3 regions of the Cellulomonas jepli genome follow, and region 2 is predicted to be linked to each of the others. Evidence: riboswitches for the same ligand, from Rfam matches in the RefSeq annotation. Region 2 holds a riboswitch; each other region holds the start of a gene.
The links. A riboswitch is a leader RNA that binds a small molecule or an ion and turns the genes downstream of it on or off. The one in region 2 is predicted to bind S-adenosylmethionine.
Positions count from the first base shown of each region.

Region 1 (3,175 bases), on a different contig from region 2:
GCTTCGCGAGGGCGAGGTACGTCACCGGGCCGACGAGGACCGGGCGCGTCAGGACGCCGTCGGCGAGGCCCTCGACGAACTCGCGGACCGTGCGGTCGCTCGCGTAGCGGAACTCCGTCTCCGGACCGATCTCCGGGACGAGGTAGTGGTAGTTCGTGTCGAACCACTTGGTCATCTCGAGGGGCAGGTCCTCGCCGCGGCCGCGGGCGACCGTCGAGTAGCCCGCGAGGTCGAGGCGACCCTCGGCGTCGACGAGGTCGGCGAAGCGGGCCGGGACGGCGCCCACGAGGTTCGTCGCGTCGAGCACCTGGTCGTAGAACGAGAACGCGCTCGGGATCGCGGGCACGTCGGTGCGCAGGCCCAGGCCGGCGAGGTGCGTGCGGGTGCGCTTGCGCAGGTCGGCGGCGACCGCCTCGACCTCCTCGGCGGACGTCTTGCCGGCCCAGAACGCCTCGATGGCCTTCTTGAGCTCGCGGCGGGGACCGATGCGCGGGTAGCCGAGGATCGTCCCGGCGGGGAACTCGGGCAGCGCGGACGCGGGGGTGGTGCTCGTCATCGTGGGTCCTCGATCAGTTCGTGGGGGCGGGGACGGGGCTGGGTGAGCCGGCCTGCGGCCTGGGGGTCCGGTCGGGAGCTGTCGGAGCTCCGCCGCCGAGGTGTGCACCCTCGAGCAGGTCCAGCGCGGCGTGGTGGGTGTTGTAGGTGTAGACGTGGACGCCCGGGGCGCCGCCGTCGAGCACGGCGTTCACGAGGTCGACGCTCGCGCGGATGCCGACCCGGTGCCGCTCGGCGTCGTCGTCGACCGAGCCGAGCCGCTCGAGCAGCGGCCGGGGGACCGGGACGCCGGTGAGCGCCTCGACCCGCAGGAGCCGGGCGGGGTCGGTCGTCGGGATGATGCCGGGGATGATCGGGATCGTGACGCCGGCCTCACGCGCCTCGGCGACGAGCTCGAGATAGCTGCCCGCGTCGTAGAAGACCTGCGTGATCGCGAAGTCGGCCCCGGCCTCCTGCTTGGCGAGCAGCGCCGCGACGTCCTGCGCGCGCGTGCTGCCCGTGCCCGCGTTGCCGCGCGGGAACGCGGCGACGGCGATCGACAGGGGACGCACGGTCGCGCGGACCTTCTGCGCGAGGCTCTGCCGGCACCGACGCTCCTCGATCTCGCGGAGCAGCGCGACGAGCTCGCTCGCGGTCTCGAGGCCGTCGGGGTGCGGGCGCCAGTCGGCCTGGTCGGCGGGCGGGTCCCCGCGCAGCGCGAGGAACGACCGGACACCCTCGTCGAGGAACTCCTCGACGACCGCGGTGACCTCGGCGCGCGAGGTCCCGACGCACGTCAGGTGCGCGATCGGGTTGAGCGACGTCTCGCGCAGCAGGCGGCGGACGAGCCCGCGCGTGGTGGTGCGCGTCTTGCCCGCTGCCCCGTAGGTCACGGAGACGAAGTCGGGGCGGGTCTCGCCGAGCGCCTGGATCGTCGCCCACAGCTTCGGGGCGGCGTCCGGGTTGCGGGGCGGGAACAGCTCGAACGAGACCGTCGGCCGGTCGACCGGCGCGAGCACGTCGCGCGCACCCGGGGCCGTGCGCAGGGAGTCGCCGGTCGGGGCGTCGCGCGGGACGGGGGGTGCGTCGGGCGCGGCGTCGGTCACGGGGGCGCTCATGAGGCGGTCCGTCGCGGGGTGGCCGCCCGGGAGGGTCGCGGACACGGGGACGTGCACGTCATCGTCAACTCCATCGAACCTGGCGGAAGCACCCACACCCTCGTGAGAGGGGGGTTGCTGCGGCGTCGACGAGCCAGGACTCTCGGCCGCTCTGGATGGTGAGCCGAGCATAGGGCTGGTCCCGCATGCTGAGCAATGCCTCTCACCAACCGAGATGAGGCCGTCCACGCTCGGAGGTACGCCCGCGACGGCGAGCGCCCGGGACGCGACGAGGGGGCGTGCGGCTGGCTCGGGGGCCGTGCGGGTCGGGCGAGGTGCGGGTCGGGCGAGGTGCGGGACGGGCGACGTGCAGGCCAGGGGGTGCCCGGTGGGCCGGTCCAGGTCGTGCGGCTCCGGGTCAGGCGATCGAGGCCACCGGGGTCGGCGTGCGCATCGGGCGGGCCGCGATGTGCCCCTGTCCGGCGACGTCGACGGCGACGCTCGTCAGCCGCGCCGCGCCGTCGGGCTCCACCTCGACCGTCGAGACGGACGCGTTCGGCAGCGGCACGAGACCCACCTCGTCGACCGTCGCCAGGTAGGCGCCGAGCGCGAGCCCGTGCCCGACGACGAGCACGTGCCCGCCGTCGCCGTGCTGGGCGGCGATCCGCGCGAACACGTCCCGGGTCCGGTGCATGAACTCCGCACCGGGCTCGCCGCCCGGCAGCCCGGGGTGGCGGCCCGCGAGGACCTCCGTGACGAGCTCGGGCCACGCGACGACGTCGTCGAGCACGCCCTCGTGCTTCCGCTCGTAGATGCCGAAGCTGTACTCGAGCAGCCCGGGGTCGGTGCGCAGGCGGACGTCGGGGTGGTGGCGGAGCAGCTCGACGGCGGTCGCGACGGCCCGCCCCGAGGGCGAGGACCACGCTGCGGTGAACGGCGTGCCGGCGAGGTGCCGGGCGGTCGTGCGGACGCCCGCACGACCGTCCCGCGTGAGCGGCGAGTCGCAGCGTCCCTGCATGATCCGGCGTGCGTTGAAGTAGGTGCGCCCGTGGCGGACGAGCGTCAGCGTGAGGGTCATCGGTGCCCCGCTCTCTCTCGTTGTCGGTCCGACGCTAGGGAGCACGTGTGTCGGGCGGACGACGCCGGCGTGACGAACAGGCGACGATGTGCCAGCGGCCAGCGGCCAGCGGGCAACCACCAACGACCAACGACGACGCGGCTCGCGTCCGACGTCCGACGTGCGACGTCCCACGTGCCACGTGCCACGTGCCACGTGCCCAGTGCCGCGCGCCGCCTACCGCGCGCCGCGCTCCCGTGGCCGTGGCTGACCTCGCTCAGCGCCCCGCGACGACCGGGCAGCCCGCGAGGTGGTCGTCGACCAGGCCGCACGCCTGCATCGCCGCGTACACGGTCGTCGGGCCGAGGAACCGGAAGCCCAGGCGCTTGAGCTCGCGGGCCAGCGCCTTGGACTCGTCGGTCTGCGCGGGCACGTCGCTCCAGGTCGCGGGGCGCTGGCGCGACCCGGCGACGGCGTCGGCCGGGGC
Region 1 is NZ_JBFTER010000054.1:25,455-28,629, forward strand. Features, by position in the region: gene metE (5-methyltetrahydropteroyltriglutamate--homocysteine S-methyltransferase) at 1-556, opposite strand, end outside; gene AB6N24_RS13575 (methylenetetrahydrofolate reductase) at 570-1,652, opposite strand; SAM riboswitch class I at 1,720-1,814, opposite strand; gene AB6N24_RS13580 (histidine phosphatase family protein) at 2,050-2,709, opposite strand; gene AB6N24_RS13585 (DNA-3-methyladenine glycosylase I) at 2,966-3,175, opposite strand, start outside.
Region 1: linked by a shared signal. The riboswitch ahead of AB6N24_RS13575 (methylenetetrahydrofolate reductase) and the one ahead of AB6N24_RS06715 (aminotransferase class V-fold PLP-dependent enzyme) in region 2 are both predicted to bind S-adenosylmethionine.

Region 2 (3,175 bases):
CGAACACGTTGTCGACGACCACGACGGCGCCGGCGTCGTGCGCGAGGCGGCTGACGGCCGCGATGTCGACGAGGTCCTGCATCGGGTTGGACGGCGTCTCGAAGAACACGACGTCGGCCGGGGTCGCGAGCGCCTCCTCCCACTGCGCGAGCACGTGCCCGTCGACGTACTCGGTGGTCACGCCCCACTTCGCGAGGATGTCGTCGAGGATCACGACGGTCGACCCGAACAGCGCGCGGGAGGCGACGACGCGCGAGCCGGAGCGCACGAGCGCGGCGAGGGCCGTGAAGACCGCGGACATGCCGGTCGCGGTGGCGTACGCGGCCTCGGCGCCGTCGAGCAGGCGCAGGCGCTCCTCGAACGTCGAGACCGTCGGGTTGGAGTAGCGCGAGTAGAGGAACCGGTCGACGTCGCCGGCGAACGCCGACTCGGCCTCGCCGGCCGACCCGTACACGTACCCCTGGGTCAGGAACAGCGCCTCGGACGTCTCGCCGAACTCGGTGCGCACGAGCCCGCCGCGCACCGCGAGCGTGTCGGGGCGCAGCGTGCTGCGGTCGACGGAGCGGTCGTCCCAGTCGAACGGTCCGGGCGTGCGGCGGGCGCTCACCGCTGCCGCCAGGGCAGGCCGGCGGCGCGCCAGCCGGTCGCCCCGCGCTGCCCGTCCGGGCCGACGCCGCCCTCGAAGCCGTCGAGCACGTTGTACGCGGGGCCGAGCCCGGCGGCGGTGGCGAGCTTCGCGGCGCCGACCGAGCGGACGCCCGAGCGGCACAGGAACACCACGGGCCGTTCGTCGCCGGGTGCGAGGCCGCTCGCGTCCAGCTCGTCGACGAACGCCGGGTTGGGCCGGCCGGTGCCGTCGACCCACTCGACGAACGCCGCGGGGCGACCGGTGGTGGACGTGTCGGGGACGCCGATCGTCGCCCACTCGCCGTCGGTGCGGACGTCGACGAGCAGCGCGCGCTCGTCGTGCTCCAGCAGCTCCCACGCCTGCTGCGGGGTCAGGTCACCCGCGTAGCCGCCGGCGCTCACGCGGGGAGGACCTGGGCGCGCGGCACGGGGACCGGGCCGGACGTGGGGACGGGGTCGGGCAGGACGACCGCCTGCGCGACGATCACCCGGGTCCCGTCGAACGTCGCCGCGGGGCCGCCGTGCAGCACGTAGCCCTCGTCGAGCGCGGCGCTGATGCGCTCGCAGAACGTGCGGTCGTCGGGCCCGGTCAGGAGCCGGTAGCGCAGGCGCTCGGGCTCGGGGGTGCCGGCGTCCGGGGCGGGGTCGGGCGTGCCGGTGCCGCCGGTCCCGGTCGTCGGGTCGGGTGCGTCGCTCATGTCGCCTCCATCGGTCCTGGCGGTAGCACCCTGCTCCAGGCACGTCGTGCCTGCGGGTTGCTGCGGCGTCGTCGAGCCAGATCTCTCGGCCGCTCTGGATGGTGACGGCGATCGTAGGCTCACGTCCGGCCGCCGTCCAAGCCTCGACCCCACGCGGTCCGGCATGCGAGACGCCGTGCCCACCCGTTGACACCGACGGGCTCTCCCGGGGATTCTCGACGCAGGTCATGAGTGCCAGCACGAAGCCCCGGCTTGCTGGCCGGCAACCCTCCTCCGCGGTGGGGTGCCCCGGGTGACGACCTGGCCGTGCCGCCGATCGGCGGACGGCAAGCGCGGGGTCCTCACCACGGGTCCCCACCGACCTGTCGAGGAGCACCATGTCCGTGATCACCGAGGCCACCGCCTGTGCGACGACGCCGCTCGACGGGCTCCTGCCCGTCGTCGGGGGTGGGACCCAGGTGCCCCTGCTCGACGGCACGAGCCGCACCTACGCCAACCTCGACTACGCGGCGAGCGCCCCCGCGCTCGAGGCCGTCGCGGCGCGCGTCACCGAGGTCCTGCCGCTCTACGCGTCCGTGCACCGCGGCGCCGGCTACCTCTCGCAGGTGTCGACCGCGCTGTACGAGGCGTCCCGGCAGACGATCGCCCGGTTCGTCGGGGCCCGCGCGGACGACGTCGCGATCATCACCCGGAACACGACCGACGCCCTCAACCTGCTCGCGGGCGTCGTCCCGCCGGGCGCCGACGGGACCCCGGGCCGGGTGCTCGTGCTGGACGTCGAGCACCACGCGAACCTGCTGCCGTGGGGCCAGGGCCCGGACCGCGCGTCGACCGTCGTGCCGATCGCCGGGACGGTCGCCGAGACGCTCGACGTGCTGGCCCGCGAGCTCGCCGCGCAGCCGCACGCGCTCGTCGCGCTCACCGGCGCGTCGAACGTCACGGGCGAGGCGCTGCCGCTCGACGAGGTGGTGCGCCTGGCCCACGCCGCCGGTGCGCGGGTCGTGGTCGACGGCGCGCAGCTCGTCCCGCACCGCGGGTTCGACCTCGCCGCGACCGGGGCCGACTACGTCGCGTTCTCGGGGCACAAGACGTACGCGCCGTTCGGTGCGGGTGCGCTCGTGGGCCGGCGCGACTGGCTCGACGCGGGCGAGCCGTACCTCGCGGGCGGCGGCGCGGTGCGGGACGTGCGCGCGGACCGCACGATCTGGCAGCCCGCGCCCGCGCGGCACGAGGCCGGGTCGCCGAACGTGGTCGGCGCGATCGCGCTGGCCGAGGCGTGCGAGGTGCTCGCGGGGCTCCCCGCCGGTGCGCTCGAGGAGCACGAGGCCGCGCTGCGCGCCCGGCTCGTCGACGGCCTCGCTGCGCTCGACGGGGTGCGGGTCGTGCGCATCTGGCCCGACTCCGGCGAGCCCGTCGGGGTCGTGACGTTCACGGTCGGCGAGCACGACCCGGGCCTCGTCGCCGCCTACCTCGCCGCCGAGCACGGGATCGGCGTGCGCGACGGGCGGTTCTGCGCCCACCCCCTGCTCCAGCGCCTCGGTGCGGCGGACGGCGCCATCCGCGCGTCGGTCGGCGTGGGCACGCCGTCCGAGGCCGTCGACCGGCTCGTCGCCGGGGTCGCGGCGTACCTCGCCGAGGGCCCGGGCACGCGGTACGCGGTGCAGGACGGCTGCTGGGTCGTCGCGCAGGACACCCGCCCGCTCATCCCGCTGCACGGCCTCGACGGCCTCGCGGCGACGGCCGCGGCGTGCGGTCCGGCGCTCGACTGACCGGACGAGCCCCGTCGGTCGCCCGGCACGACCGGCCCGCCCGACCAGCCTGGCCCGCCCAGCCCGCCTGACGCGGCTCGT
Region 2 is NZ_JBFTER010000019.1:11,769-14,943, forward strand. Features, by position in the region: gene AB6N24_RS06700 (O-succinylhomoserine sulfhydrylase) at 1-607, opposite strand, end outside; gene AB6N24_RS06705 (rhodanese-like domain-containing protein) at 604-1,029, opposite strand; gene AB6N24_RS06710 (DUF1737 domain-containing protein) at 1,026-1,325, opposite strand; SAM riboswitch class I at 1,330-1,430, opposite strand; SAM riboswitch class IV at 1,549-1,664, shown strand; gene AB6N24_RS06715 (aminotransferase class V-fold PLP-dependent enzyme) at 1,703-3,094, shown strand.

Region 3 (3,175 bases), on a different contig from region 2:
GGGCGCGTGCGGGCTCGACGGCCGGCTCGGGGAGCGGCTCAGCGTGCGACAGCGTCCCGGTCACGGGCGTCCTCCCCCGCGCTGCGCTGCCACACGTGGATGGTCGGCCGGGCCTGCGCCGGGCGCCCACAGGCGGGGCACCGCGGGACGCGCAGCACCGGGTGGAGCCGCGTCGTCCCGCTCACGAGGCTCAGGCTCAGCAGGTGCGCGTAGGACGCAGGCGCCGTGAACAGCGTCACGACCTTGACGACCTCGAGCGCGAGGAGCGCCGCCGCCGGGCTCACGAGCAGGTGCTCCGGCCGTAGTCCGGCGACCCGCGAGTGCCGGTCCACGAGGTCGAGCTCGGCGAGGTCCGGGACGTTGCTGCGGCGACGGAGCTCGAAGCACGTCCAGCACGCGGTCTCGTGCGGGAGCACCGTCGGGCCCACGTGGACCTCGAAGCCGGCCGGGCGCGCGCTCGACCACGGGGTACCCGTGACGAGCGCCGCCTCGTTGACCAGCTCGTAGGTGCGCGGGTCGGCGGAGTCCTCCGCGAGCGCCGCGCACCCCGCGCCGTCGAGCAGCCGGACCCACCCGTCGACGTCCCCGGGCCGGTCGGCCGGCTCGACCGACGTCCCGGTCCCGAGGTCCTCGACACGCCGCCGCACGACCGCCGCGCGGGGCTCGCCCACGGGCGCCCCACCGAGCAGCCCGTCCGAGGCCCGGTCCCCGGCATCGACCGTGCCGGGGTCGCACACGACGACCCGCCCGACGCCCGCGACCGCGAGCGCCCGCACGACCGCGGAGCCGGTGGCCCCGAGCCCGACGACCACGACGGTGCTCCGGGCCAGCAGGAGCTGGTACTCCTCGCCGGACCGCGGGAGCACCTCGCCCGTCCCGTCGTCCGCCGCGCCCTCCCGCTCCGGTGCGACGAAGTGGGAGAAGAACGCGATCTGCGGTGCGAGGCGCCGGCGCTCGGCCGCGGTCAGCCCGGGCACGTCGTGCACGACCTCGAGCGCGCCCCGCTCGAGCAGCGCGTCGACCTCCGCGGTCACCCGGGGACGGTCGTCCGGTTCGAACGCCGCGAGCACCTCGGCCCAGTAGCGCTCGCGGTCGAGCAGCGCGAGCAGGCGCCCGAGCAGGTCCCCCCGGCCGCCGCGCAGCTCGAGCGAGAAGGTCAGCGAGTGCAGGCGGAACGACCCGTCGGGCGCCGGGACGACCGTGAACCGCTCCGGCACGCGCAGCCGGTCGTCCGCGCGCACCGGGCGGTCCCCGTCCTCAGCCGGCATAGCTGCAGCTGCAGCTGCTCGATCCCCAGCACGAGCACGAGCAGCTGCAGCACGCCGACCCCGACGTGCGGAACAGCACGAACAGCCCGATCTCGGCGACGAGCCGTGTGCTGCCCTGGAGCGCGGTGATCTCCTCCTTGTCGTGCACCGACTGGGAGAAGTCGTCGCCGAGCAGCGTGTTGTAGGAGACGCTCGCGAGCGATCGCACCTGACGGGCCTCGATCTCGACGAGGTGGCGGCCGGCCGGCACCTTGCCCACGCGCTCCGCGAGCTCGCGGATGTACCCGTCCGACGCACGGCCCTTGCCGCCCTCGCGGCCCCGGGTCAGCTCCTCGGTGTCGTGCTTCGAGCGGACCACCTGGCCGTCCTGCAGAGCCAGGTGCTCGAACGCGGCGATCGTGGTGCGGTCCTTGATGTCGACGACGACGGCCTGCGCGTGCCCACCCTCGGACACGCTCAGCCCGCCCTCCTGGGTCTGGTCCTTGCTGCTGAACGGCGTGACCGAGATGGCGATGGACTGCAGGCTGTCCGGGCTGAACACGGAGAACAGCTGGGTGCGCTCCGGCTGCGCCTCGAGCCCGAGCGCGGTGAGCTCGCCGTGCAGGGTGCGGGCGTCGTCGGACTTCTCGAGGACGCTCTCGAAGAACCGGTACCCGTGCTCGGTTCCGAGGTGCTGGACGGTGTCGACGGCTGCCATGGTGGTTCCCCCTCCGAGATCCACGCGCCTGCGGGGTCGGTGCGCCGTGCGGGCGGCGGGCCGGATGACGTGCTCGGCGGGTCGCGGGGCGCGGTGCGTGAGGCTCGCGGCGTCTCGCCGGAGCCCCCGGGCACACGGTCGTGTGCGGGTCGCGCCTGCGGAGGCTCCGGGTCGGCCCGTGGGGGCCGCGGTGCGCCGGTGCAGGTGGTGGTCCCATGCTTCTCCCGGGCACCACGCGGGTCAACGACCGACGGGCTTCCTCAAGGTGCGGTCGGGGTCCACGACCAGGTCCTTGCCCGGGGCACCCCGCCGTGCGGAGGGTTGCCGTTGCGCCAGCCGAGGCTGCGCGCAGGAGCTCATGACCTACCTCGGTCCAGGGACGGTGGTGCGGAGAACAGCACCACGTGAGCGGTCGACCGCTTCGCGGGGATGCTCAGGTGCTGGACTGCCTGTCCACGGTCACGCGCGGTGAACCGGGCACGACGAAGCGACCCCGGGCGCGTCGACGCGCCCGGGGTCGGGTGGATCGGGTGGGCCGGCGCCGTGCGCCGACCCGGCGGTGTCAGCCCTGGCCGTCGACCCGCAGCTCGGGCAGCAGCGGGCTGCGCGCCGCACCCGCCCCCGTCGTGGCGACCGGGAAGGAGCCGTAGACCGCGGTCACGTCGAGGATGAGGTGCACGGTGCTCGTGACGTACAGGCGGATCGTCGGCCGGCCCTCGAGCATCCCCACGGCCGTGACCGCGAAGTTGGCGAGGTCCTGGTTCGCGTAGAAGTTGATCGTCGACGTGTCGGGGCGAGCGACGCCGTGCGGGAACAGGGTGACGTGGCCGAGCCCGGCACCCATCGTGACCGTCAGGTTGACGAAGATGCTGGCGACGTCGAGGTCCCCCGTCGCGGCGTCCACCGCGACGTCGATCGTCGCGCCGGCGGTGACGCGACCGCCGGCGTCGAGGGCGCCCGCGGTGCGGCCGACGATCGACGCGCGCCCCGCGGCCGAGCGGGTGTCCAGCACCCGCTTGGGCGCGGGCGCGTAGATCATCGGCAGGTACGAGACGAGGTCCTGCAGGTCGAGGTTCGTCACGAGGTAGCCGCGCTCGACGCCGGTGCCGTCGCGGTCCAGACCGATGAGCGGGCCCGCCGCGGTGTTCTTGATCTCGCCGACCTGCGGGGTCCAGCCGGTCGCGTCGGAGGGCTCGAGCCGCAGCTGGGC
Region 3 is NZ_JBFTER010000087.1:3,497-6,671, reverse strand. Features, by position in the region: gene AB6N24_RS17415 (YcaO-like family protein) at 1-64, opposite strand, end outside; gene AB6N24_RS17410 (TOMM precursor leader peptide-binding protein) at 39-1,268, opposite strand; gene AB6N24_RS17405 (hypothetical protein) at 1,258-1,965, opposite strand; SAM riboswitch class IV at 2,228-2,329, opposite strand; gene AB6N24_RS17400 (hypothetical protein) at 2,528-3,175, opposite strand, start outside.
Region 3: linked by a shared signal. The riboswitch ahead of AB6N24_RS17405 (hypothetical protein) and the one ahead of AB6N24_RS06715 (aminotransferase class V-fold PLP-dependent enzyme) in region 2 are both predicted to bind S-adenosylmethionine.